DNA from 2 places in the Paenibacillus sp. BT-177 genome. Region 2 is predicted to be linked to the other one. Evidence: riboswitches for the same ligand, from Rfam matches in the RefSeq annotation. Region 2 holds a riboswitch; the other holds the start of a gene.
What was found. A riboswitch is a leader RNA that binds a small molecule or an ion and turns the genes downstream of it on or off. The one in region 2 is predicted to bind cyclic di-GMP.

Region 1 (16,829 bases), on a different contig from region 2:
TACAGCTCTGTTCTACTCACGCTGAGCCTCATACTGTCCAAGGCCTTTGTCGGGCATCCGGCAGCAGCCACCCATCCGGCTCCAGCCATTGTGGCAGATTTCGTCCATCTTGCGGCGACAGCCTTTTGGATCGGCTCACTTGCCGTCATGGTGGTGTGCCTGCCTGTTGCCGGGTCGGAGCTGCCTGTAACCGAGCAGGCAACTCTGCGGCAAGCCGCCCTGCGCCGCTTTGCTGGCTGGGGCATTGCTATGGTGGCGGCGCTACTCGCCACTGGTATCTATGGAGCGGTGCTGTACATTCCGGCTTCCTCCATGCTGCTGAACACATCCTATGGACTCGTTCTGCTTGGTAAATCAGTGCTACTGCTAGTGATGCTGGTCTTTGCAGCCAGCCAGTTCCGCAGCGCTCGACAAGCGGCAGCGAGCAAACGAGCCGCCGGAGGATTGCGTGTCGAGCTGTCCGTCGGCCTGCTCGTGATGCTGTTGGCAGCGGTGCTCACTCACCTGTCACCTGGCCAGGCACCTGCTGTACCGTTTGAGGAGACTCGCCCTACTGGCGAACACAGCGTTACACTGGCAGTTAGTCCGAATGCTGTGGGCAGCAATGAATTTAAGGTATCCGTTCAGGATAGCAAGGGTGCTGCCGTTTCAGGCATCCAGCAGATCACATTAACGCTTACCCCAGCTAATCCTGACCAAGACCAACAGGAATTTGTTCTGCCCGTGAAGCAACAACAGCCCTTCCGCAGTCAGGAATTGATAACCTCCGAAGGAACATGGGCGGTAAAAGTACATGCCCTGACGGCATCACTCGATGCGGTTGATGCTGAATTCACTCTGCATGTAGGCGGTAAAAAATAATTATTTTATTTTATAAAGGAGCGAAATGAAGATGAATATAACGATTCAAACAGCAAAATCCAGGTTTTCCAGGTTCACAACCTCTATAGGTTTAATTGCGGCTGGTGCCTTGCTTTTTGCAGGTATGGCCAGTGCGCATGTGACGGTCAAGCCTTCCGTTTCACAACCTAATGCATGGGAAACATACACGTTGAAAGTGCCTGTGGAAAAAAACATTCCAACCACCAAAGTCGCTTTAAAAGTTCCTAAAGAGGTCGTTTTCAAACAATACGAGCCTGTACCGGATTGGAAGGTAGCCACCGAAAAAGACAGCTCTGGCAAAATAACCACCGTCACATGGACGTCTGAAAAAGACGGCATTCAAGCGGGACAGTACCAACGCTTCAGCTTTGTAGCACAAAATGCAGACCAGAATACCGCGGCAGCCTGGGACGCCTTCCAATATTACAGTGACGGAAGTATTGTGGAATGGACAGGCGATGAAGGAAGTAACAACCCTCATTCCATTACCAAAATTACGGCAGATGCCACACCCGAAACTTCTGCTCCTGCCGCAGACAGCGGACATGATTCGGCAGGCACCGCAGAGGGCCATGCGAGCACAGATACGGCCAAAGATAACAGCAGTGCAGCGCCGACCTCGGACAATGCTGCTGAGGCTACGCCTGCCGCTTCTGCTCCAGCCAGCTCTGCTGCACAAACAACAGCACTTGTCCTCTCGATCATCGCAGTCGTGCTTGGTGCCGCAGCAGTAGGCATTGCACTCAAGCGTCGCAAGTAATCTGAGTTACAAACAACAGAGCTTTACATGTAAAAAAGCTGGTGCCATTCATTCAGGCACCAGCTTTTTTTATCGTTATCTCATCCTATCATTTTACATTCACCTATCTATCATTTTTTTGGTAAAATGGTAGATACCTCACGATTCTAACATGATAGCATTGCAATCTATTGAGCATAGGAGATCATAGGATGAAAATCGTAAATAAGGCTCTGTTATCTAGCGTTATCTTTCTGAGTACCGCAGCGGGCATCTATAGTCCCTTGGCACAAGCGGAGGCGGGTAAGGTCAGCATCATGCTGGACGGATATCCATTGCCGTTCCCTGTACAGCCTGCCATGATGAACGGCACGACGATGGTTCCCTTTCGCGCTATTTCTGAGGCTCTGGGCATTACAGTGAAATGGGATCAAGCCAGCCAAAGCATCACCGCTACCAAAGCGCAAGGCAATGCAACCAAGCAGGTGGTTCTCAAAATGGGGAGCCGCAATGCCACAGTAGATGGACAAACGGTTCAACTAACAGCAGCACCGCAAACCGTACGCGGCAGCACGATGATTCCGCTGGGCTTTTTCGGGCAACAGTTTGGAGCCACAGTGAACTGGAACCAGGGAACACGGACGGTCTCTATCACATCGCCACGTGAAGCTATGTACACTGTAGGCTTCTATGCACTGTCTTCCTTTGACCAAAAATCCAAAATACCGAATTTTAATGCCGTTGCCTTCGGCTGGAGCCGAATTGATACGAACGGACAGTTCACAACGACCGGCAAAGAATATAAATGGCCTCAAGCTGCTGGAGCTGTAACGCCTGAGTCTATTCTACAGGAGGCAGATAGCCAGGGGACTTCCCCTTACCTGATGGTTTATTCTGTCGACGGTAATCATGAGCTAACCAAGGTTTTGGAAAATGCGCAGCTTCAAGAACAGACCATTTCCCAAATCGTCAGCACTGCCACCGATAAACAGTTCAAGGGCATTACGTTAGATCTTGAAGGATTAGGCTGGAGTGGCGATAAGGCCAAAGCTCGCTCCGATTACAACGCCTTTATTAAAAAGTTATCAGCCAAAGCGCATCAAGCCGGGCTCAAGCTTACCGTCGTTCTGCATCCGCTGAATAGCTCTTACACTGGCTATGATTACAAGACGCTGGGCAATCTGGCGGACGATCTGATCATCATGGCCTATGATTACGGACAAAAATCTACGCCTGAGCCACTGGATAAAGTGGACGAAGCCATAAAGCTGGCGTTGAAGGAAACCTCGCGGGACAAGCTCATTTTGGGAATTTCAATGGGTAGCGAAAAAGACAGTACCGTTAACGCCAAGATCGGTTTAGCCAAACGTTATGACCTCAAGGGAATCGCCATCTGGCGTCTGGGTATTATTGGAGAAACGGCCTGGGCGAAGATGAACGAATCGATCGAGTTTAAATAGTGTCCATTTTTTAAAAGGAATCCGTCCTTATTCCGCCCGCTAATGATTTTCATGTGTTTTCTATGAAATCATCGGTGGGCTTTTCTCATGTCTATCTTAGCAAAAATGCTTGCCTGACTTGGAAATTTTCTCCACAGGCTCGCATCCCTGTTCTCCGTAGAAGATCCCCCAGTCTCTCATAAAATCCAGCAACGGTCTTAACGTATCTCCCAACGGGGTAAGCGAGTATTCCACACGTGGTGGGTTCTCGTTATAAATTTCACGGTGCACAATGCCATCACGCTCCAATTCGCGTAGCTGCAAGGTTAGCATCCGCTGTGTAATATTAGGCAAGGTCCGTCGAATTTCATTATAGCGCCGCGGTCCTGTGGTCAAATGATATAAAATGACTCCCTTCCACTTGCCTCCAATCACCCCAACAGTTTTCGCTACCGGACATCCAAAATTAACGCTAACTGTATGTTCCATCTCCTGTGCCATGTATTCCCCTTCTTTCTACAGGATATAGGCTAATAGCCTTCAGACCTATAACAAGGAACAAATATGTGCGTACTTGTTCCCTGCAAAAACTTTCTATATGATAACTATATATTCGATATTAGCTCTCATTATAGTAGCAGAAAACCCATAGAGTACCAACTAAACCCATATCAAAAGGAGTACATTTTATGTCCAATACATCAGCTAAAAAGCAGGAAATTCTGGATGCCTTTTTATTCAGACATGCCACGAAGGAATTCGCCCCCGATCGCATCATACCTGAGGAGGATTTTCAATTTATTCTCGAAACCGGACGACTTTCCCCAAGCTCCGTAGGATTTGAACCGTGGCAGTTTGTGGTCGTGCAAAATCAGGCATTGAGAGAAAAGCTGGCGGCGGTTTCCAGTGGTGGTCAAAAGCAAATTCCTGCGGCTAGCCACGTCGTCCTGATCTTGGCACGTAAGGATGTTCGTTATGATTCTCCTTACGTGGAGTACATGTATAAAGAGGTTAAGGGGATGTCTGACGAAGACTTTGCCTCCCTACCAGGCCGCTATAAGATTTTCCAAGGTGAAAACCAACGCCTGCTGGAAAACGAACGCACGTTATTTGACTGGGCCTCCAAGCAAACCTATATTGCCTTAGGCAATATGATGACAGCGGCAGCTCAGATCGGCATCGATTCCTGCCCGATTGAAGGCTTTAACTATGATCAGGTACATGCCATTTTAGAGGAAGAAGGATTGCTTGAGAACGGGCTGCTGGATATTTCAGTCATAGCCGCCTTCGGTTATCGTGCTCATGAACCCAAGCGGGAAAAATCCAGACAACCCCTGGAGAAGGTCACACGCTGGGTCCTGTAAATATTCGTCCAATACTGTTAGTCAATCTTTAAGTTTGACACAATTTGAACAGGCGGGCTTGCGATCACTCATCTTAACGATGGCCCATCGCAGCCCGCCTCTTTATTTAAAATTTTTTCTTCTACAACTGTTTGCTTATAGCCGTAGTCAAGTTATCCTATATAATAAGATGTATCTGCCTACAAAGGAGTACAGTACACGTGGAAAGATCAGAGATATTGACAAGGATTGTTATTGTCGATGATGAAGAGTTAGCTTTGGATTATATGAAGCGTCTGCTTGGCGAGTTACAAGGCATACATATTGCAGGAGCTTTTACGAATCCATTCATGGCTAAGGACTATATTCTACTTGATGATATAGATATAGCTTTTTTGGATGTAAGACTTCCAGGGATCAGCGGAATTGAATTAGCAAATCAAATTTTGGAGCACAAACCCCATATTCAGATCGTTTTTGTTACAGCTTACGATAAGTACGCTATTCAGGCCTTCGAGCTTAACGCACTGGATTATCTGCTCAAGCCGGTCACGACAGAACGTCTTATCAAAACCATGAATCGCATTCTGAAGCGTGACGATCAAGCTGCCTCCATGCCTGAGAATCAGCCTTCTGTTCTCCAGTTACAGGTTTTTCAATATGTCGTCTTTACATTACCGGATCAGCAACCCACTGTTATTCAGTGGAGGACTAAAAAGACTCAGGAGTTGTTTTTGTACTTGCTCCAAAATCATGACCAATGGGTTCGCAAATCAGCTTTGATTGAATTACTATGGCCAGAATATGAAGAAGATAAGGCCTACTCTCTTTTATATACAGCCGCTTATTACATTAGAAAAACGATAGCGCCGTATCATTCCTTTTTAGAGATTTCCAATACTAATGGCGGTTATATTTTGCACACGCAAAACGTTCTGTTAGATACAGAAAGATGGGAGTCTCTCCTGGCATCCGCTCCACAGATGAACAAGGAATCAATCCCATATTATGTAAAAATGATGGAACTTTACAAAGGGGACTATTTACAAGAATATGATTTTTGGTGGGTTGAAAGTGAACGCCAAAGGCTGCATAAAATGTGGTTATCCGTATCATTAAAAATGGCAGAATGGTATAGAGGGAACTCCCAGCCTGAAGAGGCGATCTCTATTTATGAGGGCATCTGTAGTCGTCATCCCCAAGAAGAGGAAGCCTACTGGGGATTAATGAAGACTTATGCTGAGATGAATAAAAATAGCTTAGTGATCAAATGGTATGATTTATTATCATCCGTCTTATGGGAAGAGCTTCATGAGAAGCCCAATGAACAAATTACAAATTGGTTTAAAGAGTGGCAAATGGCTCATGCCTAATTTCACGACTGGGAATCATTCTCCGTACCCGTAGAGTCCCCATTAGAAGCGTCACTTACTTCGCCTCGTTCTGTATAGAGGACCTACGGGACAGAGATATTATGTTCCTTATCTTTGTACCTGGGGAACATGGAAGCTTACCGTTGTACCCTGGTTGGGAAGACTGCTAATAGATAATCCTTTACCGTATACTTGCTTCAAACGTCGATCTGTATTCCGTAATCCAATCCCGCTATCCTGTTCTTGATGAGGACTCAACAGACGGTCCAGTTCCTCTTGACTCATGCCCACACCATCATCAATGATCGCTATTTCTGTTCCATCCTCCCGCTGCTGAATACGAATACACAATGTTCCTCCATCTATCCGATTCATGATACCATGCCTGATTGCATTTTCTGCAAGTGGCTGAATCGATAACGGTGGCAATAACAAAGATATCTGTTCGTCTACTTCCCATACAATATCTAGTCTATTGCCAAAGCGTTCCTTCTCTATATAAAGATAAGATTTCAGGAGAGCAAGCTCATATTCCAGTGATACGACTCTATCCAGATTTTGAGGGTTAAAGCTTGATCTTAAATATTTGCCGAATTCTTCAATAAGATTCACCATTCTGGTGTGATCCACATGACTTAAAGATGCAATGGTATTCAAGGTGTTAAACAAAAAATGAGGTTTGATTTGTGCCTGTAACCATGCAGCCTCCATCCAAAGCCTCTCCCTTGCGGACTTTTTAACGTCAGTCAAGGCACGGACCCTTGATTTCAATTCCATGGAATCCACAGGCTTCATAATGTAATCGTTGGCCCCTGCAAGAAATCCCGTATATAAGTCCTCCTGCTGACTACGTGCAGTCAACAGCAACACAGGCAGCTCGGAAATGCTAAAGTATTCCCTCACACGCCGAGTTAACTCATAACCCGACATTTGGGGCATCATGACATCGGCTATAATTAAATCCCATTCCCGATGATCCAGCCTATGTAAGGCATCCTGGGCACTGGTTACAGTGACAAGTTCGTAAGGCTCCGACTCCGAGGCGAGAATGCCCTCTAACACCCTTAAATTGACCGGATCATCATCTACTGCGAGTATGGCAGATCGTGCAGAGCCTGCTGCAACTTGCATCACAGCCTCATTCTGTAGAGCTATAAAATCAGTATCTGCTTCTTCATCCATACATACCTGCTCGTTATCTCGTGATTCGTCTGGGGTAGGTGAGGGATCGAGCGGTAGTGTGAAAGAAAAGGTTGAGCCTTGACCAAGTTCAGAACTTACACTCAAAGATCCTCCATGAAGCTCCACCAATTGCTTGCTGATACTCAACCCAAGTCCAAGCCCATCCCCAATAACCGTCAAATGAGAATTTCCTTGTTCATATGGACGAAATATTCGCTTTTGCGTCTCCCCATCTATCCCAACGCCAGTGTCACGCACCTGAATACTGGCCATTTCGCCTTGGATGTGTGCGTGAACGGAAATAGTCCCCTCAGCAGTATGTTTAACAGCATTGTGAAGGAGATTGAACAGGATTTGGATTACTCGGTTTTCATCCGCTAATACATTCGGAAAATCAGCAGGGATGTTAACTACCATGTTTAAAGGTTTCCCATCTGTCATGAATTGAAGCATATCCAATACACCCGAGGCTACAGCCTTGGGCTTCAGGCTTCTTTTTTCCAGAATAATATCCTTTTCACGTAGACGTGTAACATCCAGCAAATCATTCAATAATAAGGACATACGGCGGCCGACCGTAACAAGCAATTGCATGTTTCTCCTGTTGGGTTCATCCAGGGCGCCGCCCCGGTTCTCCAGCACAGTCTGTGCTATATTGATCATCCCATGCAGTGGATTTCGCAGCTCATGAGAGGTGTTGGCTAAAAATTCATTTTTCACCTGATCAGCGCGCTGCAATCTGTCCGACAGCCTTCTCAGTTCAGCATTCGTATTAAAAAACCGTTTGAACCAATAGGATGCAAATGCCACAAAAGCCAGCACAATATCCCAAGGGTAATAGGGGAGGTCATTCGTCTTGAAAATGCCCCACAGCATGCTGGATGCGATGCTAATGGATGCTAGCAACAGAAAAACAGCCTCTTTTTGCCCTCTGAATGTTCTAAGAAAAGCAAGGGAGGGAACTGTAGCACATAGAGTAATAGCCGGTAATGCGATAAGAACCATAAGAAATGCATACAGGCTGGATGCAGGTGCAAGTAACACCAAAATCGCAAAACAACAGTGGCCTATAAAAACAATCTGAATGATTCGGGATCGAACCAACAGAGACTGCGCTAGCTTCAGTACACACATGCCTATTCCAATATAGGAAAGGGTGGTTATCTTTAACGAAAGACCCAGATTAATGGGGAACCAGTCCAATAAAAGCTTGTCATCGTCTGTCAGGATGGATAATACCGTGCAGATTACAATTCCCGCAAAATACAGAAGCGCCTTCTTTTGTGGATTCATAAAAAATATAACGACTATATATAACCCGTGAAGCAACAAAATAATACATACCATAATTTGCATTGCGATCGTGAAGTTGGTTCGGCTATTCACAGCATCCGCGCTTCCAAAAATGATAGGCTTCATAATTCCTCCACTAGCAGAGAAATCAAAATTGGATACTTGGATGACAATCTCAATGGCCTGCCTGTTCGCATCAAACATGGCAGAGAATGGAACAGTTGATCCTATATGCTGTTCGACCTTGCTAGAGACCTGACCACTATGACTAATTAAACGACCGTTCACAAATATGTTGGATGCCGTACTGATCTTTCCAATCCGAAGTCCGTATAGAGTGTCCTCCGACCTGTCACTCAAAATAAGCAGCCGATAGGTTCCAACGCCATATGCCTTATGATCAACAGGAGATACCGACTCACTCCATAATCCTGGTACCTGAATGGTCTGGCGCTGCTTCTGCATAAGTAAGGATTTCAGTTCGGCAGAAGAAGATAAAGTCCCAGGATAAAACTCCCACTCCCCATTTAATGGCAGGGTCTTTATCTCCTGCAGATTCAAGCCCCTCAGATCCAGAATTCCCGCCTTGGCCCGGGGATAATCCTGATTGTGGTAATAATCAAACCACAACAAACGCAAGCCGATAATCACGATCAGAAATGACAGCGTAATTAAAAAAAAGTTCCGCTTATTCATCTACTGGTGATCCGGCACCATACATCAACGTACCGTTGCCGGGCTCTCATCTGAACCAGCAGCATTGGATGGTGACCAATCCTCATAGTTTCACAACCTTATCTACACAAATTTCATTTATCGTTCCTTAGCTCAGATTGTCCGTGCTACTCAAGCAACATACGAACCCCAGTAAGCACAATTCCAATCAGAAAACCTGTAAGCGCACCGTTAATCCGAATCCATTGTAAATCCTGCCCCAGCTTGTCCTCCATTAAAGCGATCAGTGAGGCATCATCCATTCGATTTACATTTTCTCGAACCAGATTACCAATCTGACTATGGTTTGCTTCCACTACTCCGGTAACACCTGCTACGATCCACGAATTGATCTTGTCCAGCAGCCCCGTATTTCTCCATAAATCAGACAGCATTTGATCCAGCAAAGGTACAATGTACGCCGTTACATAACTGGCATCTTCCATGTAATCCAGCAGATTACGACGAAGCTCTTCAAGCTTATCGGATATGGCTGCATCACCTTCCCAAGAATCAATAAAGGTGTTTTTCCAGTGATTCAGCCCCTCCCTGACCGTATCTTTGGCCGCCAGATGAATCAACTGTGTGTTGAACCCATCCAGGACGGCCTGACGACGCGGATGTCCTTCATCTCGAAGCTCCGCTACGCGGTCCAGCAAAAAGTGACGAATCATCTCGCCCATACGCTCCTCATTCAAATAGCCAAGGAAAGCGTTCAGGGCAAACTGCATAAGCCCGCTGACCTGCAAGCCGCTAACAGCCTGCATCCCCAGGGTGCCTAGCGTAACCCCGGTGTCTGACCGCAGTAGCCAGGACTCCGTCTGCTCCAGCGCATAATCCAACGCCCGTTGGTCATACTTTCGCTCGCCAGCTTGCCGGGCGAGCACCTCTAGCAATGGTCCTATATCGAATTCTGTCGCCTGTCGTTTAATCCCAGTTGAGATGGCCGGGGCCAGCTCTGCCAGCGGAATCGAACGGACAAGTTGCTTGGCAAGAACATCTATAAAAGCGACCGCTTCGGGCGTACGTATTCCTTTTTCCACACTTTTCAGCACCAGCTCTGCCAGTCTAATCTCGGCAATTTTAGATGCAATACTTTCTTTATGAAGCAAATTGTTCTCGACCGTGTTAACCAAGGCATCGGTCAGCTTTCCCCGATTTTTAGGGAGAAGCGCTGTGTGTGGAATCGGAATGCCCAGCGGATGACGGAATAACGCGGTTACGGCAAACCAGTCTGCCAACCCTCCTACAAGTCCGGCTTCAAAAGATCCGGCCAAAAGACGGGCCCAGCCAAATTGTTGAAAAGGTAACGTAGCAGCAAAGCCCGCTCCCATCATAACAAGTGACCAAGCTGCTGCGGTTTTTGTGTTTTTTGTTTTTCCCATCATGTAGTCCTCCAAACTAACTGTAAAATTTGTTTCATTTCATCTGTAGTACCATCATATCATTGCCTGTGCAGATACCAAAGGTCACCATACTCTATTGTCAACAAATTGCATGATATTTAAAATTTGCACATTAGCTTAAATTGAGTTCGCATAACCACACTTATCCATACATTTTCGTGAACAAAATCACAACAATTAAGTTACAACTATTTTCTAACAAAATGAGCCCTTTGAATCATTTTGTCGAATTATGGTCCCATTTTTCTTGCAACCTAAAGGATATATGCCTCAAAAAGTGGAATTGCAAGATTATGATACATTCATTGATAAAGTTAATTATTCCCAACATCATTCTTTATTCCATCAATTTAAGGAATGAATTCCAGAAGAACCCTATCCTTTTCAAATAGGTGCTTTCTGGTTAATTTTGTTATATAATGTATAGCCTCAAATCGATACATGAATATACTTTAATGTGATAAAATAACCTTTGTAAATGGGAACTCCGGTTCTAAAAGGATATTCATGAAACAAACTACAATTGTCTTACTAAAATTGTTCTTTTGTAAAGGAATTGGATATGACAACAAACCAAAAAAATGCCCAGTATGTCTGGAGCGAAGATCCAGTTGCAATTATATGTACACCCTCTGCTTTTGCTAAAAAATCCCTCTTTTATATACAGGAAATAGGCTATTTCAAAACAGATGCTTATGTAATGGAACGGCAAAAGCTCACCTCTTTTTTGCTCCTTTTTACTCTGTCCGGGAGAGGGGAATTACAATACCGGGGCAAGGATTATATATTGAAACCTCATGATATGCTTTTTATTAATTGCGAAGAATATGTACAGTACAAAACTTCCTGTCAGAAGACATGGGAGTTTATTAGTGTGAATCTATATGGCAATCTTATTGACCATTTCTACGAACAATTCGATAAACACAATAAGCCCGTAATCTCACTAAAGGATTCAAGTGCAGTATTGGACAAGCTGCGCACCTTATTACATGTACAGCCAGAACGAAGCTTATCCTCTGAGCTGCTCTCATCCAGGATAATCGTTGACTTGTTAACGATTATTTTACAGCACCCCTACACCAATCCCAACGCGAATTCAGATGGAACGGCAGAGGTGCGCAAGGTAAAGCAATATCTGGATCAATCCTATTGCGAACGGATCACGCTGGATTCGCTAGCAGAAATGTTTGGTCTAAACAAGTTCAACCTGGCTAAAAACTTTAAAAAACAGATTGGCTTTTCCCCTATTGAGTATCTTATTAATGTTCGTATCACGGCTGCTCAAAGCTGGCTTAAAACTAGTGATGTAGCTATTGTGGACATCGCACAATATGTGGGCATTCCCAACACAAGTCATTTTATCAATCTGTTCAAAGAGCACATTGGAGAAACGCCTCATTCCTATCGCAAAAAATGGGGAAACCGTATAAAATAGGTCTTATGTATAATCTCCAAGCTTGCTTTGTCGATAAATAGCGAAAATTTGAGATTTAAACTTGCCTAATAGAGTACCTAACTGATAGAATAAAAATACAAGCTATTCAGGATAAATGGCAAACTTGTCGAAAGGCAAGGACGCAAAGCTACAGGGCCTTCTGTATGATGGCAGCCAGCTACCGGTTGAAGTGGCTTTTTGTCGTGCTTTTTTCCGAAAACTTTATACGAAATGGCAAACTTGTCGAAAGGCAGGGACGCAAAGCTATAGGGCCTTCTATTTATGATGGCAGCCTGGCCACCGAAAGGAAGTTTTTTATGGGGAAAATGATATTTTCTACACTTCTCCTATTTTTCATGCTGTCCGCAATACTCTTAAATTCGACAATTTACGCTGCTGATAGTGTTGCATGGTTGGATCAAAACAATGTAAATCATGGGACGGTCAGTGTGCGCTACCCCGTTAAACCTAACGTTAAAACCAAGATTTTGGTTACCAAAGATGCACAAAAATACTCTTATAATCTAACACCCGGGAAATCCGAAGAAGTATTTCCTCTCCAAATGGGTAATGGGAACTATAACATCAGTATTTTGGAACAGCTTAGTGGTAATCAATATAAAGTGATAGGACAAGATACGATCGAGTTAAAGCTAAACGATAGCAAGGCGGTGTATCTTAATTCCGTTCAAAATATTAACTGGAGTAGTACTAATCAAGCGATTCAAAAAGCCCGTGAGTTAACCCAAGGTGCAACAACGGATCGCGAGAAGCTCCAAAAAATCTATGACTACGTAATTAGTCATATCAAGTATGACTCCAATCAGGCCTTTGCCTTAACGACTGACTATCTGCCACAAATTGATCATACGTTAAGCTCTCAAAAAGATATTTGTTATGGTTATGCTTCACTGATGGCTGCTATGTTACGAAGTGTAGATGTACCAACCAAGCTGGTTATGGGCAAATCCTCCTACGTGGACACTTACCATGCCTGGAATGAGGTCTACATCGACAATCAATGGATGGTCGTAGACACTACAGTAGATGCAGCACTGTATATGGGTAAGCAGAAATTCGAAATGATCAAAGATCCCTCCAAATACATTAAAACAAAGCAATATTAATATCAATGTTTTTAATTCATATTTTTTAAAAAATGAAAAAATAGAACTACATTTCTTGAAGAGCCTTGATCACATGATCAAGGCTCTTTTTCTATCCTTGTTGAGAAATTGTTGAGATGTGGCATGTATTCTAGTCCAGGAAGACAATGAGATTTCCAACCATTATCTAATTTCGAGACAAAAGGAGGAAGTTCATCCCCGAACATAAATTTTCATAAATTCTGAACAAGTAATTAATGCGGCTAACATAGCATCATATGAATGAATGATGAATATATAAATACAGTTCTCTCGACCTCGAAGGAATAACCATTAGCCGTTAAATAAGAGTATTTTAAGAATAGGAGATTTGTTTACCGTATGAGAAAAAAATGGAATGCAGCAACGGTTGCGCTATTGCTCTTTTTGCAGTGTTTGTTCAGCACAACACAAGCTTATGCACAAAATCCCGACTCTAATCTGCCAGTGACCCCAGGAACCGAACCGGTTCAGAGTGTGACTAACGATGTTTATCCAATGCCCTCAGAGCCAATTAACATCCCACCTGCTGTCCCGGCTCCAGTCCCTGAACCAACTGCTGGCTCAACTTCTGAAGTTAGGGCAACTCAAGAAAGTATTTTAACCAAGCTAACCCTTACAGATTCTACTGGAAGTGTTATTGATGCAGTGTATAATCCCGATAGCCGTATTGATATTGGTTCCGCCATCCATTTAGGCTATGAATGGGAACTGCCCAACCATACGTATAAAGCTGGAGACACCTTTACCTTTCAATTACCTGAGCAATTCCAAATTTACACAGATATTACGTCTCCTTTGACGAATACAGATGGTGAAGTAGGTCATTTTACCGTAGACCGTCAAGGTAAAGTGGTTATGACATTTAATGATTACGTAGAAAGCCACTCTAATGTCAGCGGTAAGCTAGAGATCAAAACTGAATTTAGCACACAAATAGAAAAAGGCAGTACACAAGTTATTATTGCGATCCCGATCAAAGGCGGCGAGCAAACGGCTATCGTAAATATTAAGCCTGCAGCTGGTCCTACAATGGAGAAACAAGGAAAGTTTGATGGAAAAGACCAAATTCATTGGACAGTTGACGTAAATAAACACTTGGATCCTATCAAACACGCTGTAGTAACCGACCCAACTCCCCAAGGACTAGAACTAGTCAAGGACTCCATCCGGGTAAACCATTTACAAATTAATGTGAACGGAACCACCGTGCTGGGGGACACTGTTAGCGCAGATAAGTATACAGTAGAGGCTGATCCGGTTGTGCCGGGCTTCAGAATCCGTTTTAACGAGGAGAGTATTAACAGCGCCTACCGTATTCAATACTCCACAAACATAACAAGCGAGGATACTCGTTTCTCCAACACAGCCACTTTTTCAGGGGACGATGTGAAGGATACCTCCGCAACAGCTACAGTCACTGTTCAACGCGGGGATTTTTTAAGCAAAAAAGTGGAGAAATACGACCCAGTCACACAAACGATCTCATGGGCAATCAAATATAATTTTGCCAACAAAAAAATTCCCGCAGCTAAAGCCGCATTAAGTGACCGTTTTAATAACAGCCAACAACTCATCATAGATTCACTTAAAGTGTATAAAGGGGATACACAGGATGAGCTCCTTGCATCCCAATACAGCGTCACTCCAGTTATTGACGATCATGGTACCAATGGTTTCAATCTGCTTTTCAATACGGATATTGAAGCCCCATATACCATCCGTTATCAAACAAAGGCTATAGATCGTGTAGTTAAAAATAGTAAAATAACGAACAGTGTAACTTCTGGTGGGGTAACAAAAGAAACAACCACCGAACTGAAAAGTATAATTATCACCAAAGGCTATAAGGAACCGAACTATAACACCAAAACGATTCCTTGGGTCATTTCTATTAATGCGGATAAGTATACAATGGATCAAATCGTTATCGACGATGCCTTTCCGAATGGCGGTCTGGCCTTATTGCCGAACACATTGAAGATCCAAAGCGCGGACGGAAAAACAACACTAACATCACCGACAGACTACGAACTGATCCCTCTTACGCTGGATTACAAAAAAGGGTTCACTATACGTTTTCATAAAAAGATTCAAGACACGTACACCATTAACTATACAACTACCTTTAACAATGAATGGAAAATCGACAAAACCAAGCCTGACTTTTGGAATAAAACCTCTATCACTTGGTTATACAACGGACCAACACAAACTGCTGAGGCCGAAGCTCGATTATGGCCGGACAATATGACCCAGCAAAATGGCGCGAAGTCAGGTAGTTACAATGCCAGCTCCAAGCAAATTACATGGGACATTAAGGCCAACTATAACCGCAAAACTCTGAATCATGCTGAAATTAGGGATACCTTGTTACAAGGACAAAAACTGGTCCCAAATTCAGTTAAAGTGTACGATATGACCCTGCTCGGGTGGTGGAATGGCGTACAAAAAGGGGGCGAAGTGCCTTCGAGCCAATATACTCTTGTTTTGCCTTCCGCCGCTAACAACAACGAACTGAGCATCCAGTTTAACCAGTCCATCAACTCTCCTTACTGGGTCACTTTCCAAACAACATTGGAAGGAGAGCTTATTGACAAAGAGATTAACAATAACGCTCTGCTTATGGATGGAAAAAATGTAGATTCGGAATGGGCTGCCAAAGTGACTGTGCCCCACGGTGGAGAATACGTGACAAAGTCCGGTGCTCAGAATGGAAATAAAATCGACTGGAACATCCATATCAATGAAGGGCAATCCCATGTCTCCAACGCGAAGATCGTGGATACGCCCAGCAATAATCAAATTCTGATTGAAGATTCCTTCCATCTATACTCCACCAAAGTGTCTGCCAACGGAGAAGCTGTTAGGGACACTGAGTTAGTCAAGGATCAGGATTATAAGCTAAAAATAACAACGACTGCTCAAGGTCAGCAATCCTTTGAGCTTGCCTTTGCGAAGGCTATATCATCAGGTTATATTTTGCAATATAAATCCTTTCTTCAAGCTGAAGACAAGGCAAAAGTGAGCAATAAGGTTAATTTCGAGGGCGACCGTTTGACCACCGAAATCAGGGAAACAAGTAAGGAAATTACCGTGCGCACATCCTCTGGTTCAGGATCAGGAGGAGGAGTTACGGGAAGTCTGGAGATTACCAAAGTTGATGAGGACGATCACAATAAGGTTCTATCCGGGGCACGTTTTGCACTCTATGACAAGAATCAGAAAAGAGCACCTCTTGTCCAAACTACCAATTTGGACGGGAAAATCGTATTTTCTTCATTGAGTTATGATGACTACATCCTGGAGGAGCTTACTGCTCCTGAAGGCTACAAAATAACAGCGCCAAAAACAGAAATCAAAATAGATGCAACTATCAAACAAAGTTCAGGCATTAAACAAATCGTAATCACCAACAAAAAAGACACTCCTGTTGATCCGGGTCCGGGTACACCTACTGATCCAGGCACCCCTACAAACCCAGGTACGCCTACAAACCCAGGTACACCTACCGATCCGGGTACACCTACGAGTCCGGGCTCAGGCAAAAAACATGATAAGGACCCTGAAATAACTGAACCTCCGGCGACGCCTGTTACGCCCGTAACAACCGAAGAACCGAAAATTATCGAGGATGAGGATGTTCCGTTGGGCGTTCCGGTTATTGAACAGCCACCTGTAGAACCAGAGGCGCAACCATCCGCTGAACCAGGGGTGCAACCTGAGACACCGGAAGCCGATCCTCACCAGGAGCCTTCTCCGCCCGTGAAGATTGAAGAAGACCCAGTACCTAAGGGTGTAATCCGCCTACCAGCAGAAAAACCAGAGAATCCAAGTGATCCGGGTCATACACCCAAGGTGGATACATTGCCAAA
Region 2 (16,829 bases):
GTAAAGGAAACGCTCCACGATCCGGCCAAAGCCTATTCCGTATTTCGCATTGGCGATTTTCTCGGCAAATGGATGAACAAAGGCGAGTATTTGGTTCGTTTGTACAATCGGCGAATTTATGGCATTACGAATAGTCTTGTTCATGAAATGCCAGATGTAGCCTCTTCTCAGATCATCAATCTGGAGGGCGTGTTATGGCACTATGGATTCCGCAGCATCAGTGATCATATGACCCGTTTTAACAAATATACAGATCTGGAAGCAGAGACGGCATTTAACAAAGGAAGATCCTTTCGAATTACCAGACTGTTGTGGAGGCCCCCCGCCCGCTTTGTACAGAAGTATTTTGTTCAAGGCTTATACCGCAAGGGGTTAGCGGGTTTTGCTGTAGCCGTTTTCTGGGTGATGTATGAGTTTCTCGTCTGTTTCAAGCATTATGAGTTAACCAAGCGGCGAAAAAAGATAGAAGTCGTGGATGGCGGACAGACCGAGCAGAAAGGAGAAACCAGCTATGTCGTACAATAACGGATTTCGTATCGCGGCAACGGGGTTGAGCTGGCCGTCCTTACAGCCAGGAGGTCTCAACACATATTTCAAATCCATCTGTGAGCAGCTTACGCTAGAGCGCAATACGCTGGATGCTCTAATTTGTAGTGATGAGCAGCCTCAGGCGCCTGAACGTATTCGTATTCATTCGATTGGCAGCAAGCAGCAATCCATCTGGAAGCGCCGAGAGCTGATGCAAAAATATGCAGCAGAACTGTTCGACAAGCAACCGATCGATGTGCTGTATTCCCACTTTGCTCCCTATAGTGTCGGACCGGCACTGGAGGCGAAAAAAAGAGGAATCCCGGTCGTTACCACCTTCCACGGACCGTGGACGGAGGAAATGAAGATTGAAGGACAAGGAATTAAGCATTTCTTAAAAACGACGTTGGCCAAATCCATTGAAATGAAAGCTTATGGTCTGGCGGATAAATTTATAGTGCTAAGCGAGACTTTTCGGGATATTTTGCACGAGCACTATAAAGTACCACTTAGCAAAATTGATATTATTCCTGGTGCGGCGAATGTAGAAAGGTTCCATCCGGCAGAGGATCAGGAGGCTGTACGTAAGCGGCTGAATTTGCCGCAAAATGCGACGATTGTGCTAACCGTTCGTCGTCTTGTTAATCGCATGGGACTGCTACAGCTGCTCGAAGCATGGCGGCGAGTAACCGAGCGACACCCTGATCATCTGCTGCTGATTGGTGGGAAGGGCCCCTTGATGGAGGAATTGGCTTCCAAGGTGGCGGAATACAATCTTCATAACCATGTAAGGTTGCTTGGTTATGTGTCGGATGAGGAGCTGCCCCTGTACCATCAAGCCTCGAACTTGTTTGTTGTGCCAACACAGGCACTAGAGGGTTTCGGTCTGATCACAGTTGAGGCGATGGCCTCGGGACTACCGGTGCTGGCCACTCCTGTAGGCGGCAACAAGGAAATCTTAAGAGGATTCCGTCCTGAGCTATTGTTCCAGGGGACGGACAGTGAAGCTATTGCTGCAGGGTTGCTGCGTGTGCTGGATCATCGTGAACTTCTACCGAATGCACGGGAATGCCGGGACCATGTCCTGAGCAGATATACATGGGGACATGTAGCGGAACAGGTAGAAGAGGTGTTCCGACAGGTCCTTGACAGAAAGGCGGCGGCGAAATGATGAGAGTAGCTTATATTGACCATACGGCAAGATGGAGCGGCGGCGAAGTTGCTTTGTATAACATACTGACGAATATCGGGGAACATATCGACCCGCTCGTTATTTTGGCGGAGGAGGGCGATTTGGCGGATCGGCTTCGGCAGCGTGATATTGATGTGCGCATTGTTCCACTAGATGATTCGATTCGTAATCGGGGACGAAATGCCGTCAATCTGGGTGCGCCTGCAGCAGCCTTTCGTTTGCTAGCTTACGGCAGGAAACTCGCGCCATTGTTGCGCGAGGAAAAAGTCGTGTGTGTGCACACGAACTCACTCAAATCTGCACTGTATGGTGCAGTAGCCGCCAAATCGGCGAAGCTGCCGTTGATATGGCATATCCGTGACCACATCGGTCCGCCGTATCTGAAGCCGATTGTAGCCAAAGGGATTCGGCTCATGTCCCGCTTTTTGCCTAACGGTGTGATTGCCAATTCCAAATCCACGCTGAGTGCATTGGAATTACCCCCGGACAAAAAGACGCTCGTCGTCTACTCCGCTTTTGCCAAAGCGATTACGGCTCGTGATTCGGCTGCGCAATTGCGTGGCGATGACTCGTTTAACGTTGTTTTGGTCGGCAGATTGGCGGAATGGAAAGGACAACATATTTTACTGGAAGCGGCACGTTCTTTTTTACCAGATCAGCGTGTGAAATTCTGGCTGGCTGGAGATGCGTTGTTCGGAGAAGAGGAATATAAACAACGATTGGAATCCACGATGCGCGAATATGGGTTGACCAACGTCAATCTGATGGGACACGTCGATGACATTCAGGGTCTGATGCAGCGCTGTGATCTGCTAATTCATACTTCCATTACACCGGAACCATTCGGTCAGGTCATTATTGAGGGCATGGCTGCAGGTTTGCCAGTGATCGCTTCAAACGAAGGTGGTCCCAAGGAAACGGTGGTACCCAATGAAACCGGGCTGCTCATTGAACCGGGAGACCCTGCCAAGCTGGAAGAAGCCATCCGCTGGATGCTGGAGCATCCACAGGAACGTCAGCAGATGGGTGAGAGAGGGATGGAACGGGTCAAGAAGCATTTTGTCATCGAGAACACTGTTAAGGATATAGTTCATTACTATAAGGGTTTGTTGGCAGGAGTCTGACCGACATTCGCGTTAAAGGATGATTCAGATGAAAATAGCGATAGCACATGATTACTTAATCCAAATGGGCGGAGCGGAAAGGGTAGTAGAGGTATTCCATGATATGTATCCGGAGGCTCCCATCTTCACAACGGTGTTCAGCGACGAGCGTCTGTCGCGCAACTTGAAGGATGCGGATATTAGAGCCACTTGGCTACAAAACATCCCAGGAGTGAAGGCCAACTTCAAAGGAGTGCTGCCGCTGTATCCCATCGCTATCCGTGATTTTGATTTTAGGGATTTCGACATTGTTTTAAGCTCTAGCAGCGCATTTATGAAAAGCATCCAGGTACCCAAACATACGTTTCACATTTGTTACTGTCACACACCGATGCGGTTTGCCTGGGATTACGATACATATATGGCCCGGCAGTCCAAATCCAACCTGCTCAAAAATATGCTAAAGCTGTACATGAACAGGCTGAAAACATGGGATGCCAAAACTTCTCGCAACGTAGACCAGTTTGTCGCCAATTCTTCCGTCGTTAAGCGGAGAATTCTGCACTATTACCAACGGGAGGCAGATGTTATTTTCCCTCCTATCAATACATCCCGTTTTAAACGTGCTACAAGCATCGGTGACTATTATCTGATCGTATCTCGTTTGGTGTCCTACAAGCGCATTGATCTCGCGATTGAGGCATTCAAACGTAACGGTCTTAAGCTACGCATCGTTGGCGAAGGACCGGATCGTAAACGACTCGAAGCCATGGCTGCCCCGAACATTGAGTTCCTCGGCAGGCTTGAAGACGAAGAGGTTAACAAGCTGATGGCCGAATGCCGGGCACTTGTCTTTCCGGGGGAAGAGGACTTCGGTATTACGCCTTTGGAGGCGAATGCGGCCGGACGGCCCGTTATCGCTTTTCAGGGTGGGGGAGCGCTGGATACGATTGTTCCTCATGTGAACGGCGTATTTTTCCGCAAGCATCAAGTAGACGATGTGCTGGAGGCCGTCGCAAAGGTTGAGCAACATGCATGGAATGTGGACGATATCATTACCCATGCCCGCAAATTTGATGAAGATAACTTCAAGGATCAATTGAAAAAGTATGTAGAACAAGCCTATGTGAACTTTCTAAAAGGAGGATGAACGGAATGAAACTGGCTGTAATCGGTACTGGATACGTTGGACTCGTCTCGGGTGTATGTTTTGCGCAAAAAGGTAATGAGGTAATTTGTGTCGATCTGGAGCAGTACAAAATCGATATGTTGAACCGTGCGGAATCTCCGATTTATGAACCAGGTATTGAGGAATTGATCGCGTTGAATCTGGAAGCTGGCCGTTTAGAGTTCACCTCGGATTTGGCCGATGCGGTACGTCGCTCGGATATCGTCATTTTAGCAGTAGGTACGCCTTCACTGGCTAACGGCGAGGCGAATTTGTCCTACATTGAACAGGCGGCCGCCGATGTCGGGAAAGCCATGAACGGGTACAAGATTATTATGACTAAGAGTACCGTACCTGTCGGAACGAACGAAAAGATTAAGGACGTAGTGGCTCGTCATACGAGTTTGTCTTTTGATATTGTATCCGCGCCGGAGTTCCTGAGAGAAGGCTCAGCCATCAATGATACGCTTCATCCAGATCGCGTCATTATTGGTCTGGACAATACAGGTTTGCGTGAAACAATGGTCACTCTGCATCAGGTATTCACGGATAAAATCTATGTGACGGATATCCGCAGTGCTGAAATGATCAAATATGCCTCCAATGCGTTCCTGGCAACTAAAATTTCGTTTATTAACGAGATTGCTAATATTTGTGAAAAGGTTGGCGCGGACGTTACCTGTGTGGCTGAAGGTATGGGCATGGACAAACGGATTGGTTCCTCTTTCCTGCAAGCAGGGATCGGATACGGGGGCTCTTGCTTCCCGAAAGATACGAATGCGCTCATCCAAATTGCGGGTAATGTAGACTATGAATTTAAGTTGTTAAAATCGGTGGTAGAGGTAAATACCGACCAGCGCTTTATGATTGTATCCAAGCTGCGTGAATCGCTGGGTCAGCTAAACGGCGTATCGATTGGCATTTGGGGCCTCGCCTTCAAGCCCAATACAGATGATATCCGCGAAGCTCCAGCACTGGAAATCGTAGAAACGCTCATTCAGGCAGGTGCTATTGTCAAGCTGTATGATCCCATTGCGATGGATAAATTCAAGGAGCGCGTGGATCACCCGAATATTATATGGTGCTCCTCCCCGCAGCAAGCCGCCGAAAGAAACGATGCTGTGTGCCTGCTGACGGATTGGGAAGAGTTCAAAGAAGTTGATCTCGTGCAATTGGGCTCCATTCTACACAAGCCAGTTCTGATTGACGGTCGCAACGTATTCACCGAGGAACAGATCCAAGGCTCTGGGCTGGAATACTACTCCGTGGGTCGTCCGCGGATGAGTGGGTGGAACAGAGATAAAGTGGAAGTTTAAAAGTGACAGATTAAAAAGTGACTGTGGTGATGTGGGAGGCACTGAAGGCGCTGCGCGTGCAGATTGTTCTTCCGATTGCTGTTACCCCCGGATTTTCTGGATTGTATTAAACATTCAAAGGTTAAAATCCGGGGATAAAGGCAAACGCTGACGCTTCTTCAGAACAATTCTGCCCGCTCCGCTGCTTTTGCCGCACCAAGTCACGATGTTTAATCTCCCACCTTATGGGATGGGAGTAGAAGGGCGTATCAGAAGGAGCGGCACAGTTGAAGCCGCTCCTTCCGATTAAGACGCCATTGCGGTTGTCGCAGCAATCTTGGCAAGGCGTTACGAAACCTCGATTACTAGAAGCTTGCAAGCACAGCGGGCAAGCGCCGAAAGCGTGAGATTTTTACAGGCTGACCGGACTTAATAATGTCCGGTCGTGCCTTTTGCACCACAAGGTATGATCGATATGATGCATTTTTGAGTAGCGCAGGAATGGATTTGAATCTGGAGAAGCGATAGCGGTCGCCTTTGAACCGGGATTCAAACCTTTATACGATTTTATACAATCGAATGAATCCCGGTCCAACAGCGATCGTAAGATCAAATTCAGCCCGTAGCGGGCTACTCAACCTTGCCTCATCCGATCGCCCACACATTATAGAGAGGAAGTGGAGATTTATGAAGCTCGTACTTTTGTCTGGTGGTTCCGGTAAAAGATTATGGCCGTTATCCAACGATTCCCGTTCCAAACAATTTTTGAAGGTACTGGAGAGCCCGGAAGGGATTTCGGAATCCATGGTACAGCGGGTATGGAGACAATTGGGAGACAACGGATTATCCGAATCCTCGTTTATTGCGACAGGGAGAGCGCAGGTCGAAATGATCCAGAGTCAGATCGGATCGAATACGCGCATCATTGTTGAGCCGGAACGCAGAGATACTTTTCCTGCGATTGCGCTGACAGCGACTTATCTATATTCCATTGCGGGTGTTTCGCCTGATGAAATTATAGCTATATTGCCTGTAGATCCTTATGTAGAGGATGCTTTCTTTGCTTCCGTAGCCCAACTCGAACATACACTTCAGGAGAGTGAAGGAAAGCTTGCACTAATCGGGGTTGTCCCTTCCTATCCTTCAGAGAAATACGGTTATATTATTCCGAAAAACGATGCCACTCAAGGTAGCACAGGCTACCGCGAAGTGAGCCATTTTCAAGAGAAACCCGACCGGGAGCAGGCGGAGCGACTAATGGAACGCAATGCTCTATGGAACTGCGGGGTTTTTGCATTCAAATTAAGCTATTTGCTGGATATTTTGGCATCCAAGGGCCTGCCGCTGAATTATGAAGAAATGCAAAAACAATATGCGTCTCTGGAAAAAATCAGCTTTGACTACGAAGTAGTCGAGAAGGAAAAAGACATCGTAGTGCTTCCGTACGATGGTTTTTGGAAGGATCTGGGAACTTGGAATACACTCACAGAAGAGATGTCTCATCAGCAAGTGGGTAGAGGGGTAGTAACGGAAGATTGCGTCAACACGAGTCTTATTAATGAGTTGGACATTCCTGTGGCGATCATTGGAACGAATGATCTGATTGTAGCCGCTAGCCCAGATGGCATTCTTGTGACCAATAAGGCAGAAAGTCCACGCATCAAGGAAGTGCTCAAGGCTCATGATCAGCGTCCAATGTATGAAGAACGTCGTTGGGGACAGTATCGGGTTGTAGACTATGTAAAGTATGACGAGGGTAATGAGGTACTGACCAAACGAATCCGCGTACACAAAGGTAAAAATATCAGCTACCAGCTTCACTTCAAACGAAGTGAAATCTGGACCATTATTAGCGGCGAAGCGGAAATTATTTTGAATGAGAAACTGCATAAAGTGAAGGCCGGTGACGTAGTTCGCATCCCTGAAGGGACGAAGCATAGCATTTTGGCTGTAACCGATGTGGATTTGATTGAAGTTCAGACTGGCTCTGAGTTGGTTGAAGAGGATATTGTACGCTTTTGTATGGATTGGAGTGAAATTTCTCGTCATCAATTTATCTCGTAATTATTTGCGTAAAAACGTAAAAAAGAAGATTTGATGAAAAATAATGGCCCAAACTGTCGAAATTGGGCGAAAACCTGTAAATTCATGAACATGACCTATTAAATTTTGGTAAAAAAAAGTCGATACTTAGGGTAAGAAGGAATCCAAACTCCTTCCAACGATAAACGCAGCCCTGTCGAAAGACTGGTACGCAAAGCTAAAGGGCCTTCCCGTAAGGATGGCAGCCTGGCTACCGAAAGGAAGAGCTAAAGTGAGATTCAATTTTATTCCTCTGTATCGACTGATACGTCATGTACTCCCCGTTGTTATACTTTTTTCTTTGTTTCCCGTCGGCTTTGGTGATTCTCTGTCTGTGGTGAATGCCGCTTCATTACAACCTGTTAATTCGGACGCTTCTACTCAGGCCCGTGAACTATACAATTATTTACTCAGCATCTCTGGAAAGAAAACAGTCACTGGTCAGCATGATTATTTGGAAAGTCCAGATGAATTAAGCAACAAGGTCCAAAAAATCAGCCAGGCGTATGTGGGTCTGCACGGCTATGAGATGGGTGCCATCTCTGGTCAATCCGACACTATAGAAGCAGCACAACGTAAAAATGTCGTCGATAGCGCTATTCGTTGGAGCAGAGCTGGTGGCATTGTGACGATGACTTTTCATGAAGCGTTGCCGGGTAGATCGCTGACTTGGGCCAATGTGCAGGCGAAAGTAAGTCAGGCGGAGTTCAATAAATACGTGACACCAGGCACTACGCAGTATAACCTCCTCATTGCCGATCTGGATAAGGTCGCTGTATCGTTAAAGCAGCTTCGTGATGCAGGGGTTCCAGTATTGTGGAGACCTTATCATGAAATGAATGGTGACTGGTTCTGGTGGGGAAACAAAAACAATTTCAATCAGCTATGGAATATCATGTACGACCGTTTTGTAAACACGCATCAGTTGAACAATCTGCTGTGGGTGTGGAGTCCCAATGCTCCCAATTCCTATACTGTCCCGTATACCCCGAAATATCCGGGGGATGACAAAGTGGATATTTTGGCAGTAGACATCTACAACAATGATTTTAAGCAAAGTCATTATGAAGGACTGCTCGGGTTGGCACGGAATAAGCCGATTGCCATTGGCGAGCATGGTGAGATGCCTAGCTCTGAGGTGTTGCAGGCACAGCCCAAATGGGTGTATTCCATGACTTGGGGCAAGATGCTGACTGAGAATAACACAACCAATCAAATACAGGATTATATGAACGATTCGAGGAGTTTGACACGGGATGATGTGAAAAATGGGCTGGCAGCAACCCAACAACCTGGGGCAGATGTGCCGACTTTACCGGATGAGGGACAAAGTGAGCCTATCCCGGTTCCGCCAGTAGTAATCGTACCCCCAGCTCCGACTTCTCCTTCTGTTCCTGATGTAGTATATGTGAACGGGCTGCGGGGCGAATATTTTAACAATATGAATGTGAACGGCAGTCCTGTTTTGATCCGTACAGACAGCAAGCTGGATTATAACTGGCGCGCCGTTGCTGCTGATCCCAAGGTAAATGCCGACCAGTTCTCGGTTCGCTGGACAGGTAAAATCAAACCACAATACAGCGAGACCTATACATTTACAACTATATCCGATGATGGTATTCGCGTATGGGTAGACGGCAAGCTGGTGATTGACAGTTGGTTCAAACAAAGCTGGACAGAGCGTAAAGGCAGTATTGCTTTGGAAGCAGGTAAAATGGTAGATCTAAAAGTGGAATACTATGATGAAAAAGGCGATGCGATGGCTCGTCTGATGTGGGAAAGTCAGCATGAAGCGAAAGCGGTGGTTCCCGGAAACGCTTTGTTTCTTCCTTGATAGATACTCTTTCCCGGTCATAAATTTTGAGGAGAGAGGGTGTATCATATGATGAAAAAATGGTTGACCCATAGGTATACGGTCGTATTATCCGGATTACTAGGTGTCGCAGCTCTAACCATGATCGCTTGGTTTATATACACGCCTTCAAAAAGTGCAGAATTGCAGACGGATAAGGTAGCGGCGGCCAGTCCAGTATGGAAGCTGGGCCAGAGGGATGACTCTTCAGCGGAATTTAAAGGAGTGGTCGGTAGGGATAATATCGAAATTTCTGCAGCAGCAGCTTCTACCGAATCCTCTGCTAAAGGAACATTCTCGGCGTTGTCGGAAGCAGAGAGTACAACAGTTCCGGTATTGCTCAGCAGTGGTGATATTCCTCCAGGTTTGAATGCATCCACGAATCCAGAACTGTCACTTCAGTATAAACTGAATCAGGTTCCTCCCAATGGTATGATATTCCGTGTTCGGATTTTGGATGCGGGCAAAGCGGTGCCGCAGATGGCTGTCTTTTCAAATCATCAGCTGTCCGGAATTATTCAGATTGCCGGGGTATCCGGTACTGGGAGTACCTATAATTTCAAAAATAATTACGAGCTGTATATTCCCAAAGAACAATTGCAAAGCGGTGTTAACGTACTCAAGCTAAAGACAGCGCGCTGCCTATACTGCTCCTCTGCAGAAGATAAAAATGTGTGGTGGACTTGGGATGACTTGAGCTTGGAGACGTTAGCTTCCCCTGCGGCCGAACCAGTACATGGGAAATATATACTGACCGGTACGAATGTGAATAATAAAGAATTTTATTATGATCAGGGTGCAGTTAAGCATCTACCTTACGTTCTCAAATGGCTGGGAATTGCTTATAGTGGCAACGTCATGAGGGTAACTTGTGCCAGTAATGTAGGCAAGGCATGCACAGATGTGGATGATTACTATCAAACGTTAAAGCAGTATAATATGCAATCGTCTGCTTTGTATCTATACACAGGTGATATCAAGCTGCAAAAAGATGGTACTCTGCCAGAGACGGCCAAGCAAAAGTTGCGTGATTATGTAAAAAAATACGGTTCATACCTTCAATATTATGAAGTAGATAACGAACCTGGATTGTTTAACCGTTCCAAGGCGGTAGACCTGGCTGTGGCTAAGTGGTTGAATACGGAAGGCAAGCAATTGGCACCGCATCTCAAAACCGTAGCGCCGGGTTGGGCCTACTGGCCGACATACTCTACCAAGGCGTGCAAAAATCAAACCGGAGGTACGCAAAAATGCGGTGATCCGGATGGATGGGAACGGGACCCGGCACAGCGTAAACAGCTGGAAGAAGTCACCGACCTGACCAACGGACATGCCTACGGTGAATCGTATAATGAAGAGGGCGGGGGCAGCTTCGTTCAGAATTTGAAAACCTTTGGTGGTTCGAGCAACGGACTGGCGAAAAAGATGCTAAACACGGAGTTTGGTACTAACGATACGCATCGAGACAATCCTGATTACGGGGCTAGTCAGCCACAAGCAGCTGCATTCGATCGGATTATGCGATCGCAAATCGGGTTTGCCGATATGTTTATCCAGCACGCTGCTTTTTATAAGGATTATACGCTGTTTAAAACGGGCTTTGATCTGCAAAGTCACAACCCGGCTAACACGGAAATTTATCCGTTTGGGCAAGGACAGGACACTCGCGTTAAGATCATGAGACGCTTGAGTCTAGCGTATGCTACGCACGGTAAACCGCTGACTTATACCATACTGAATCCAGAGGAGACCAAGGATAAGATGGTCTATGTTCGCGCGGTGGATACATCTAAGCTTAAACCACTGGCAGGTAGCGGCGCTACCTCGAACAAATTGCTGGTGAACCTAGTGAATTTTGAATCCACAACGCAGACCGTTCGTGTGCGGGTGACGATGCCGAAAGCTGGTTTGTACACGGGGGAACGGTTTGGAGCGGGTTCCACCTACACTCAGGCGCAGCGTTCCATATCAGGGCTCAAGGCTTCTCCTGCCCTTGATTTTGAAGAAAAGCTGGGTCCTGGCGAATCAGTACAATATATTTTGGAACTAAAAAGTACAGATCAAACCACGGCCTCTGCCCCAACAGAGGTAAAAGCAGCCTCAATTCAGGATGGGGCGGTAAAGATTAATTGGCTTCAAGCAGAAGGCATATCATCCTATGATGTGCTGCGTGCTGACCGTACAGACGGTGCCTATCAAGTGATTGCCTCGCAAGTAGAAGGAAGCACGTATACGGACCGCACCGTAAAAGCTGGAAGTCATTACGTCTACAAAGTCCGAGCGACCGGAGGTACTCAGGTTTCTCAGGCAGCCGAGGTTGCTTAGTTACACCGGAATGCATATAGGACCTTACCTCATGAATATCTAACATCATTCCGAAAGAAAACAAAAAAGAACCTATCAGGAGGAAATAGGACCTGACAGGTTCTTTTTTATTTGTAAATCGTTCTGAATTGCTAATACTTTACGTATAATGGAGAAAAAAATAAGAAAATCCTTTTATATTCTCGTCATAAGACGACAACATTGTAGGTATGTATTCATATATAATAGTTTTGTTCATGACTATACATACGTGGTTTGTAGGGAATTTCTTTCCGGTGACCAAGACTAATAAAGTGAGGTTAGTGCTGAATGAACAAGGAAACAGAATTAGGGGGGAATGGCCCTCTTCTTCGAGACAACGCACGGAAAGCAGGCAAAGCAGCCATCCACTTGGACATCCGGAACATTTTGCTCCAATGTGGGATCACGACACCAGAATGGCTGGAGGGCGATGCTGATAGAACGAAGTACCGGAAAGACAAGCGCGTGTAATTTTCAGTTGCTGGTCCTACTTGAGCAAAACATCAAGCAGCGGCGCGTTCCTTATTCCATCATTCGTTCCATTCGAACAAACGCGATAAAACGTTTGGCTTCTTCCTCAGACAAGGTGCGTCCGTCAATCGTCAGGTTAAAACGTTGCAGGATATCCTCGTCGGACAGTTCAAGCTGATCCACAAATTTCCTCACATCTGAATCCAATATTGCTGTCGGGTGGCTCGTACGTCCCACCAAATAATCGATGGTTACCTCGAAAATATCAGCGAGCTTGGTCAGGGTCTCAAAGTCTGGCTTGCGTCTATTTTTTTCATAGTGAGAAAGAGCCGCCCGCGTAATTCCGAGGGATTGCGCTAATTCCTCTTGTTTTAGTCCCTTATGTTCTCGTAATTCAGCGATGCGGGTTCCATAATTCATCTGTTGTTCCTCCTGAAGGCAAGGTTAAGAGAGGTAAGAAAAGCAATTTTGCGCTTGACAAGATACAATTTGTATCATAAATTAATTATGCAAGTTACATAACGTATCTGTATTTCATAGTTTTCACTGATATCTTCATTTATATACCCTTAAGAGGCCAACGATGATTGAGCATTTTGTACTTATTCGCTGGCTAGACCTTCTATGCGCTATTATACAACATTTTACTATAGATTAGAGGGTCATGCATCGTTCTTTTCCCCGTCATGCAGAGGATCAGTACAAGCGTTATTCATCGAAAACAAGTCAAGCAGGGAGGACTGGTCTTGTGCAGTTGAAAGAGTACATCCGTTTGATCCGCAAAAGAATGTGGTTGATTGGTAGCATTGTACTGCTGGTGTGTACTGTAGTAGGCATAAAAAATGTATATTTTACCCCGCAGGTTTATGAAGCTACCGCCAAGCTCATTATTAATCAGACGCCACGACCGGACCGTGCAGGTGTCGTCGATTACAGTGTGGTGCAAACTAACATAGCCTTAACGAACTCCTATAAGCAAATTATGATCTCCTCGGCGATTATGGATCAGGTGGTCGCCAGCTTCCCCGATCTTAAGGTTACTCCGTCAGCTTTGGCGCAAAAATTAAGAGTAAACACCGCAGGTGATTCACAGGTCATGGATGTTACAGTCCGCGACTTATCGTATACGAAGGCTGTGAAAACCGTCAATGCGGTAGCCAAAGTATTCAAACGGCAAATCCCCTCTATCATGAAAATGGACAATGTCACTATCCTAAGCGAAGCCAGCCTGAATGATCCAGCAGTTCCCGTGAACAATAATCCCGCTATACAGATTTTTATTGCTTTTGCCATTTCTTTATTGCTGGGAATAGGCTTGGCGTTTTTGCTGGAGGTATTGGATGATACATTTAAAAATGAGGAAGATATTGAAAAAGAACTTGGTCTGCCTACCCTATCCCTGATTACAAAAATGAAAAAAGAAGATAGACGCTCTGACAGCTCTACTACAACTCCTAAACAGGTAGGTGAGGGACAATATGCCGCGATTAATCAATAATCAGCTCGTTACATCCTTGCATGCTCAGTCTTCCGTGTCGGAGGAGTACCGCATGCTCCGCACTAACATCCAGTTTTCTTCTATAGACGAGCCGATTGAAGTGATGATGGTGGCGTCCGCTCAGGCGGGTGAAGGCAGAACAGTCACGATTAGCAATTTGGCTGTAACCTATGCACAAGAAGGAAAAAAGGTGCTGGTTATGGACATGGATTTGCGTCGGTCCTCCTTGCATCATATGTTTGGTTTGCGCAATCATACAGGGCTTACACGGGTACTTGCCAATCAACAGACATGGCAGGATGTGGTTCAGGAAACCGGGATTGATCATCTGCATGCGATCACGGCTGGACCGAATCCACCCAATCCGTCCGAGATGCTCAGTTCCCGTAGAATGAAGGCTCTACTAGTTGAGCTCAAAGAACATTATGATGTGATTCTGATGGATACGCCCCCCCTGCTGTCTTTTCCGGATGGCCTCATTGTAAGTGCCATGTGTGATGGTGTCATTTTGGTAGTGCAGGCAGGGAAGGTCAAAAAGGATGTCGTTAAGAAGGCGAAGGCAAATTTGGAAAGAGTAAAGGCGCGCGTTTTGGGTGTAGTGCTCAATAACGTGAAGCGCCGCGCCGAGCGTGGTATGGAGGAACGCAATCTGACATGAATAAATCGGGGGAAATAAGAGTATATAAAATTCTTTTAACAATGTATAAATAATATTTATCAATAAGGAGTGAGGTGATGAGACGTGTCTTCTTCCCGCTCGAACAAGGCCAAAGTGCTGAGCGCGTCAGTGGATGTATATACGGTCGCTCATGGGCTTGAACGACGACAAGGATGGAGCATATATCCGTTCGTGAAGCGAAGTATGGACATTATACTGTCTTTTATTGGAATCATCGTACTGTGCCCGGTATTTCTGCTCGTCATTTTGTTGATCAAGCTGGAGGACCCCAAAGGAAGTGCATTATTTTATCAAATCCGTATTGGTAAACATGAGCGACCGTTTCGCATGATCAAATTTCGTTCCATGGTGTCTGATGCCGAGGCCAGATTGTCTGCATTGCTGGTGGAAAATGAAATTGAGGGTGCGATGTTCAAAATGCGGGACGATCCCAGAATTACCCGTGTGGGCCGCTTTCTTCGCAGAACGAGCATCGACGAACTACCGCAACTCTTCAATGTACTGCGTGGGCATATGAGCCTTGTAGGACCCAGACCCCCATTGCCAAGAGAAGTTCATGATTACACCATGAGGGATAAGCTGCGTCTGACGGTCACACCGGGCTGCACCGGACTATGGCAGATCAGCGGTCGTAATCATCTAAGCTTTGACCAGATGGTAGAACTGGATTTGGAGTACATATCTAGACGCAGCTTCCGCACGGATATGATTATCATGCTGAAAACATTCCGTGTGCTGCTGGGCTCCAAGGATGCATATTAAAGTCATTTTAACAAAGAGGGGTAGGAGAGAAGGATGGAGCTTCATTCCAACATTTATGTAGCAGGGCACAATGGACTGGTAGGTTCCGCTATTGTCCGCGCGCTTCAGAAAGCGGGATATCGTCATATTATTACTCGCACAAGCCGTGAACTGGATCTGCGCAATAATGAGGCCGTAGATCATTTTTTTGATACAGAGCCCGTGGATTATGTATTTCTGGCAGCAGCCAAGGTGGGCGGGATTTTGGCCAATAACGAATATCCGGCTGATTTTATCCGTGACAATCTGCTTATACAAACCAATGTGATTGATGCGGCATACCGGGCGAATGTAAGCAAGCTGTTATTCCTCGGCTCTACCTGTATTTATCCCAAATTTGCTCCGCAGCCATTGCGCGAGGAATATCTGCTTACAGGTGAGCTGGAGCCTACCAACGAGGCCTATGCGATTGCTAAAATTGCTGGAATTAAAATGTGTCAGTCCTACAACCGTCAGTACGGAACCCGTTATATTTCCGTGATGCCAACGAATCTATATGGTCCGGGCGACAATTTTGATCTCCAAACCTCTCATGTGCTACCTGCGCTGATCCGCAAGTTTCATGAGGCTAAGCTGAATCAATCTCCGACTGTAGAAGTATGGGGCTCCGGTACGCCTCGGCGAGAATTTCTTCATTCGGATGATTTGGCTGATGCCTGTCTATTCCTGATGAATAACTATGAGGGAAATGAGATTGTAAATATTGGTGTGGGTGAGGATATTTCCATCCGTGAGCTAGCTGAACGAGTCAAAAATGTAGTCGGCTATGAGGGCGAAATTACTTTTAATACTTCCGTTCCTGACGGAACGCCGCGCAAGTTGGTAGATGTATCTCGGATTTCCGGGCTGGGCTGGTCGGCGCGTATTTCACTAGAAGAAGGATTAAGGTCTGTATACCAGGCATTTCAAGGTCTGGATCTGGTTGAACAATAAATAACGGTGGGGGAATTGGAATGAAAAAAGCGCTGATCACTGGGATTACCGGACAAGACGGGTCTTATCTGGCTGAGTTGCTGCTGTCCAAGGATTATGAGGTGTACGGGGTGCGCAGACGAACCAGCACACCGAACTTTGAAAATGTAGCGCATATCCAGAATGACATTCACTGGCTTTCTGGTGATATGACCGATCTGGCTTCGCTGATCGAAGCCGTCCGTCAGTCCGACCCGGATGAGGTCTACAACTTGGCTGCTCAATCCTTTGTAGCGGCCTCATGGCCGCAGCCCTTGGCTACAGGGCAAATTACAGCATTATCTGTCACCAATATGCTGGAGGCGGTTCGAATTGCCAAGCCGGAGGCGCGCTTTTATCAGGCTTCAAGCAGCGAGATGTTCGGTAAGGTACTGGAGACGCCGCAGACAGAAATGACCCCGTTTTACCCACGTAGTCCTTATGGTGTCGCCAAGGTGTACGGCCATTGGATTACAGTCAACTACCGCGAAAGCTTTGATATGTTTGCTTGCTCCGGTATTTTGTTCAATCACGAATCGCCCCGCCGAGGGTTGGAGTTTGTAACACGCAAAGTGTCGGATGCAGTAGCTCGTATCAAGCTGGGATTGCAGCAGGAGCTGCGTATGGGGAATTTGGATTCCCTGCGAGACTGGGGTTTTGCAGGGGATTATGTAAAGGCGATGTGGCTGATGCTTCAGCAGGATCGACCAGATGATTACGTGATTTCCACGGGAGAAATGCATTCTGTGCGTGAACTGCTGCAAATTGCTTTTTCTCATGTAGGTTTAAATTACGAGGATTACGTCGTGATTGATCCGCAATTTGTTCGACCGGCAGAGGTAGATCTATTGCTTGGCGATTGT

Region 1: another riboswitch for cyclic di-GMP. It lies ahead of OIU26_RS22710 (transglutaminase-like domain-containing protein); the one in region 2 lies ahead of OIU26_RS08610 (glycosyl hydrolase).

The regions. Positions count from the first base shown of each region.
Region 1 is NZ_JAOYTP010000011.1:31,148-47,976, reverse strand. Features, by position in the region: gene OIU26_RS22755 (copper resistance CopC/CopD family protein) at 1-861, shown strand, start outside; gene OIU26_RS22750 (YcnI family copper-binding membrane protein) at 893-1,642, shown strand; gene OIU26_RS22745 (stalk domain-containing protein) at 1,834-3,081, shown strand; gene OIU26_RS22740 (winged helix-turn-helix transcriptional regulator) at 3,178-3,561, opposite strand; gene OIU26_RS22735 (NAD(P)H-dependent oxidoreductase) at 3,750-4,424, shown strand; gene OIU26_RS22730 (response regulator) at 4,625-5,776, shown strand; gene OIU26_RS22725 (ATP-binding protein) at 5,885-8,947, opposite strand; gene OIU26_RS22720 (DUF445 domain-containing protein) at 9,094-10,350, opposite strand; gene OIU26_RS22715 (helix-turn-helix transcriptional regulator) at 10,934-11,809, shown strand; cyclic di-GMP riboswitch class I at 11,917-11,995, shown strand; cyclic di-GMP riboswitch class I at 12,033-12,114, shown strand; gene OIU26_RS22710 (transglutaminase-like domain-containing protein) at 12,166-12,936, shown strand; gene OIU26_RS22705 (collagen binding domain-containing protein) at 13,297-16,829, shown strand, end outside.
Region 2 is NZ_JAOYTP010000002.1:485,313-502,141, reverse strand. Features, by position in the region: gene OIU26_RS08640 (glycosyltransferase family 2 protein) at 1-525, shown strand, start outside; gene OIU26_RS08635 (glycosyltransferase family 4 protein) at 512-1,699, shown strand; gene OIU26_RS08630 (glycosyltransferase family 4 protein) at 1,696-2,844, shown strand; gene OIU26_RS08625 (glycosyltransferase) at 2,873-3,973, shown strand; gene OIU26_RS08620 (UDP-glucose dehydrogenase family protein) at 3,979-5,307, shown strand; gene OIU26_RS08615 (sugar phosphate nucleotidyltransferase) at 5,974-7,350, shown strand; cyclic di-GMP riboswitch class I at 7,506-7,587, shown strand; gene OIU26_RS08610 (glycosyl hydrolase) at 7,601-9,202, shown strand; gene OIU26_RS08605 (hypothetical protein) at 9,251-11,545, shown strand; gene OIU26_RS08600 (hypothetical protein) at 11,855-12,037, shown strand; gene OIU26_RS08595 (helix-turn-helix domain-containing protein) at 12,089-12,457, opposite strand; gene OIU26_RS08590 (YveK family protein) at 12,786-13,535, shown strand; gene OIU26_RS08585 (CpsD/CapB family tyrosine-protein kinase) at 13,516-14,193, shown strand; gene OIU26_RS08580 (sugar transferase) at 14,278-14,976, shown strand; gene fcl (GDP-L-fucose synthase) at 15,010-15,948, shown strand; gene gmd (GDP-mannose 4,6-dehydratase) at 15,969-16,829, shown strand, end outside.